DNA from 2 places in the Photobacterium toruni genome. Region 1 is predicted to be linked to the other one. Evidence: riboswitches for the same ligand, from Rfam matches in the RefSeq annotation. Region 1 holds a riboswitch; the other holds the start of a gene.
The links. A riboswitch is a leader RNA that binds a small molecule or an ion and turns the genes downstream of it on or off. The one in region 1 is predicted to bind lysine.
Positions count from the first base shown of each region.

Region 2: it holds a riboswitch for lysine, as region 1 does, so the genes downstream of both, OC457_RS09555 (Na+/H+ antiporter NhaC family protein) here and OC457_RS06085 (Na+/H+ antiporter NhaC family protein) in region 1, are expected to answer to the same signal.

Region 1 covers NZ_AP024854.1:1,276,411-1,279,615, forward strand. Annotated here, with positions in the region: gene OC457_RS06085 (Na+/H+ antiporter NhaC family protein) at 1-1,519, opposite strand, end outside; lysine riboswitch at 1,603-1,777, opposite strand; gene ccoP (cytochrome-c oxidase, cbb3-type subunit III) at 1,929-3,205, opposite strand, start outside.
Region 2 covers NZ_AP024854.1:2,015,593-2,018,797, forward strand. Annotated here, with positions in the region: gene OC457_RS09550 (thymidine kinase) at 1-49, opposite strand, end outside; gene OC457_RS09555 (Na+/H+ antiporter NhaC family protein) at 223-1,818, opposite strand; lysine riboswitch at 1,928-2,098, opposite strand; gene OC457_RS09560 (H-NS family histone-like protein) at 2,480-2,875, shown strand; gene OC457_RS09565 (lytic murein transglycosylase) at 3,079-3,205, opposite strand, start outside.

The sequences.
Region 1 (3,205 bases):
TGAACCAGACTGAGCTTACTGCAATACCGATAACCGTTGAGCCTGTAATACCCATGGCAAGGTAACCAAGGAAAGCACCAAAAGCGACAGTTAATGCATAAGGTAGCTGGGTCATAACATGATCCATATGGTGACTCCCTGCGCCAGTTGCCGACAAAATACTGGTACTTGAAATCGGCGAACTGTGATCACCAAAAACTGAGCCTGCTAATACTGCTGATAGCATAGGCATTAATAAGTTAACGTCACTTGCAATCGCCATATCACCAGCTAATGGTAACATGATGCCAAATGTTCCCCAGCTAGTACCAGTAGCAAAAGACATACCACATGATAACAAGAATACTAATGCTGGTAGTAACTCAACAGGTAGTCCATATTTAGTTAATGATGCTAAGTATTGTCCTGTTTGCATGTCGCTTACAACAGTACCAATTGTCCATGCAAATAACAGAATGATAATAGCTGGCATCATCGCTTGAACACCTTGAGGTGCCGCTGTTAACCATGTTTTTAGTGGTAACTTTAAACGCAGTGCCAATACAATGGATACTGCAAGACTACATAATGCTGCATAAACCAGTGATGAACCGACATCAGTATGTTCAATAGAGCCGATTAAGCTAAATACTTGACCTTTAGCTGCTAAGACTTCTGCGCCGCTAATGATCATAAATACAACGCTTGAAACGGTTAGTGTTAGAATTGGTAATACCATATCAATCATGGTGCCATTACCTTCACCTTCAGTGGTGATTTCTAATCCTTTTGGATGACCTTTAGATTCATCCCAAAGTTGTCCCTCACGTGCACGTTGTTCGTGCTTACGCATTGGACCAATATCAAGTTGGAATGTAATAACCACAAGTACCATCAATAAGGTAAATACTGCGTACAGGTTCATTGGAATCATCTGTACGAACAATGAGATAGGGCTTGTTTCTGTAATATCGTTAGTGACTAAAATACCGCCAAGGATCGCAATAATATAAGCACCCCAAGATGAAATAGGGGTAATAACACATACTGGCGCTGCTGTTGAATCTAGCAGGTAAGCCAATTTTGCACGTGAAATTTGAAAACGGTCGGTTACAGGACGACAAATAGGACCAACAGATAAGCTGTGGAAAAAGTCATCAATAAAGAAAGCAAACACCATCATACCCGTTAAGATATTAGCACTACGACGATCTTTACAACGACGAACACCCCATTCAGCAAATGCTTTGGTTGCGCCAGTTGCGGTCATTAAGCTAATTAAACCACCCAGTAATAACATGAATAATAACATGTTAACGTTACTGGTATTGATCGCACCATCAGCCCAAACTAAGCCAAGAATTTGATGTAAAAGATATTGTAGTGCTGCGAGTGGGTTGTAATTATTTAAAAGGAATGATCCTGCAAGAATACCAGCACCTAAAGATAACAATACGCGGCGGGTAGTAATTGCAAGAATAACAGCCAGTAGCGCGGGAACTACTGATAATAGTGAATCAGAATATTGGATTAAATTCATGGATCTCTTAAACACCTATAATAAGGTGGAGATCTACCGAAAGGATAGAGAAACAGATTTCTTGAGAAATAATACTTCTTATCCCTTAGGGTAGCGCTCCATAGACAACATAACTATGGCAGTTCGGCACTTATTAAATGCAGAACCAGCGATTATTGATGACTCAATAATTACTTCGGCGCTGACTCCTTTCTTCGGTTCTCATTGGGGATCTCCCTCCAACCGAATACTCTTAGGCAGCGCGCCTCTACTCAAAGGATTAGTCTTGACTATACCTAGATATTTCTCACAAGCAATAAAAAATAACGCTTAATTGTGTAATAGGCTTAAAATTCAGCATTTCAACTAACTGATTATAGTTTCAATCAGTTAGCGCATATCTTTTCTGTTATTGTTGCATATCGTTTCGTTATTCGGGATTATTATTCATCGGTTGGGTCAGATTATGAATATTACCTGCAAATCCGGCTTTGATAAGATCTTTACGAATTTTGGTTACTTGATTTTCTGTCACAGGAATATCTCTTCCGCCTAATTTTTGACGTACAAAGGTAATTAATTGTGCCAAATCAGCATCATTTAATACCGTATTAAAACTACTCATAGGCATAAAATCTATTTCTTGTTCTAAGTAACTCGGTGCTAAACCTCGAATAGTAACTGCAATGGTATCATAAGGGTCTTTATGCATAATGATGCCATTATTGAGTAGTGTCGGAGCAATACCTTTACGGCCTTTGCCATCAGGACCATGACAAGCACCACAGGTTTGAATATAAAGCCCATAAAGTTGTTGTTCTTTGGTTTGTTGAGCCGCAGGACCTTCAGCTAAGTCTGGATCTTGAATATTTATTTGTACTGGAATTAAATGACCAAACCCTGGTGGTGTTATTTGACCGACTGATTTATCAAGTACGTTATATTTATCCCCAGTAATCAGATATTCGGCAATGGCGCTGACATCTTCACGGGTTAAGTAACGCGTACTATTTTTTACAACTTCTGCCATGCCGCCAAATGCGGTGCCTTTTTCGGAATGACCTGTTTTAAGAAAGTCAGTTAATGAATTAACATTCCAACGATCTTGATAAAGTTCTGTAGCGGTAATATTGGGTGCTTTCCAGCCATCAATTAAATTACCTTGAAATAATTTATCAGCAATTAAAGCTTGGGCGATATTTCTTGGTGTATGACATTCAGAACAGTGGCCTAAACTCATGGTTAGATATTTACCTCTACGCCAAGATTCAGTACTGTCAGCGGGATACTCTAGTGGTTTATTATTAAGAAAGGCAATATTCCAGCCTAATAATCCTAAGCGAATATTACTTGGGAACATCATCTGATTATCTAGGTTACGGGTATTAACATAGTTAAGTGATTGCATGTATGCCCATAATGCTTTGGTGTCAGCATCAGTAATATATTGATAAGAAGAGTAGGGCATTGCAGGGTAAAGATAACCGTGTTTGCCTTTACCTTTGTGTAGAGCATCATAAAAGTCAGCATAGGTGTAGTCACCAATGCCAAATTCTGGGTGCGATGAAATATTAGTGGAATACAATGTACCAAATGGTGTTACAAAACCTAGACCACCACCAAATAATTCTCCACCTTCGCCGGTATGGCAAGCAACACAGTCACCAGCGTAAGCGAGATATTGCCCTTGAGCGATTTGCTCTTTAT
Region 2 (3,205 bases), 740 kb from region 1:
TCGATTTCCCAGCATTCATTGCTGAGTAATAGAAATACATTTGGGCCATTAGCTTTCCTAGTCATACGAATTACATTTAAAAATCGCGCAGATGCTACATAAAATTAGCACTAATGAAAAGCACCTAGGTCAACAACTGTTATTGTTGCTATAAAAAAACCAGCTAATCTTCATTAACTGGTTTAATTTACGTCCATTGGGTTATTTTAATGACGTTTAATATTATCCCAATGCTGCCCCTTTTAGTGGTCGACTCGACAACCATGATAAAAAGAAACACATTAATATAAATGCAACGGTTGCCACTAAAAATGCTAATGCTAATGAATCTGTAATCCCTAATGTTAAGAATCCAATCGCAGAAATAACGGCCACAGATAATGCATAAGGTAATTGGGTCGCTACATGATCTATATGATGACAACGAGCACCTGTCGATGACAATATAGTGGTATCAGAAATTGGAGAACAATGATCACCAAATACTGATCCCGCAAGCACACTTGCAAGCATAGGTAACATGAGACTAATTTCGGTTGCGCCAGCAAGATCACCCGCGATAGGTAACATAATTCCAAATGTTCCCCATGAAGTTCCCGTTGAGAATGCCATAATGCCTGATAATAAAAACAGGATCATTGGTAATAATGCTGGATTAATATTACCCTGAACAAGCGTCGATAAATATTGCCCCGTTTTCATATCACCAATAACGCTCCCAATACTCCATGCAAATAATAAAATTAAAATCGCACCAAACATTGATTTTGCACCAATCCAAAGTGTACTGCTGATCTCTTTAGCTGCAATGCGTTGACGAAATACAGGAATAATAGCGGCAATTAAACCAAAGCCACCACCAAGGCATAATGCTTGACCGACATTGGTATTTTCAAAAGCACCTAATAATGAAAACGGCTTACCCTCAGCGATAAGAACTTGATAACCCGTAAACACCATGAAAAAGAATGTTGCAATAATAAGAATAATAATTGGCCACATTAAATCACCAACACGCCCTTGCAAGCTCTCTTTGATATCAAGTTCTTCTGTTAAGTCTTTTGCCTGATCATCAACATCACCACCGACATCAGTACCACGGCCATGATTAGCTGCAATTTCATGTTTTCTCATTGGTCCAATATCCCACTGGAACCATGCCACAACAAACACCATTGCTAATGCAAAAATGGCATAAAAATTCATGGGTGCTAACGTCATAAAGGCACTTAATGGCGTATATTCAGTAACACCATGAGTCACTAATATGCCGCCGATAAGAGTAATAATATACGCTCCCCAACTTGATGCCGGCATTAAAACACACATAGGCGCTGCTGTTGAATCAAGAATATAAGCAAGTTTTGAGCGTGATACTTGAAAACGGTCAGTCACTGGTCGAGCAATAGAGCCAACAGCAAGGCTATTAAAATAGTCGTCGACAAAAATGAATACCCCTAAAAAAGCAGCTAAAAATTTTGCCCCACGTTTGGTTTTAATTTTTGTCTGAGCCCATTCAGCGAAAGCACGAGTTCCCCCCGACAAAGTTAATAACGCTGTAGTCATTCCGAGCAGTATTAAAAACAGTACAATACTCATATTCCAAGTATTTATACCATCATCAGCAATGAATAACCCTTTGATTGATAGAACAAGATAGGATGCTGTATTAGTAAAAGAAAAATCATTAAGAAATAATGCCCCAAGCACAACACCTGTACCTAAAGACAATAAAACTCTACGTGTTAAAATCGCCAAGCCAAGCGCAACTAATGGCGGGAAAATGGATATTAAAGAGTGAGAGTAATCTATCAAAATTTATAATCTCTATAGCAACCAGCTAATGACAGTTAGGAGATCTACTGCTTGATATTACCATTGTGGCATATTATTTTGAGTATATAGAAAGAAGGTTAGCCTTCCCTGTCTCCACCGTAGCGATCCATAGTTATATCTTATCGACTATGGCAGTTTTACACATTATTCAATGTAACCTCAGTAAGACTGATTTAATATCAATTTCTTACTTCGATATTACTTCATTATCACTAATATCACTTTCATATTAATTATTGATGAATAATGCACCGCAAGCCCTATCATAAAGGAAAGAATAAATTATTCCACCCAAACAGAACAAATAAGAAACAATTAAGCAACGAAAGCGCACAAATTACTAACACAAAAAACCAAAAACAAATGCATAAACCATAATTATGAAAGGGTATAACATTTTAAATGTTATTATCATTCAACATATAAAATACAGTAACAATATCTAAAATGATTTAGCTTGTATTTATACATTTAATGATAAATTATTTTATAAATAGTCTTATTGTTCAAATAAAACTATTTTTTAAATAAAGAAATGATTAAATTGTTTTACACATAATGTATAAAAGTATTACTATTGCAAAAAATGTTTTAATGCTGCTATTATTATTTACAGTTAATTAAAAATAACAGGAAATATAAAATGTCTGATGCAATGAAAGCGCTTTTAAATCTTCGAAGCCTACGCGCACTTTCGCGTGAATATACACTAGAGCAACTTGAAGAAGCGTTAGATAAACTAACAACAGTTGTTACTGAACGTTCTAATGTTGAAGCTGAAGAACAAGCAAAAGAAAATGAACGTAATGAAAAACTAGCTCAATATCGTGAAATGCTATTAGCTGATGGTATTGACCCTGAAGAATTATTAGCAAGTTTAGCAAAAGCACCAAAAGCAAAGCGTGCAACTCGTCCAGCTAAATATAAATTCATCGATGAAAATGGCGATGAAAAAACATGGACAGGCCAAGGCCGTACACCTAGTGCACTAAAGAAAGCATTAGATGATGGTCAAGCTCTTGAAGAATTTGAAATCTAATTCATTAGATTAAATAAAAAAGCCTAAATGACTTAGGCTTTTTTTATATCTGCAATTAATACTATGATGACTATTCTGCTCGTAAATATTCTCAGTAAGAATAAATATATATATTCACTAATCATTGAACTAAATAAAAAGCCAGACATTAATGCCTAGCTTTTCAATCATCACAGAGCTTATATAAACTAATAATAATGAGCTTATTGAATACGATCAGCTAATGCACTTACCGCTAAAGCAAAATAATGCGAACGATTCCACTTTAACAATGTGCGATAATTTTCATAGATTAGATATGACTTACCTTCTCCACCATCAGGCTGAATT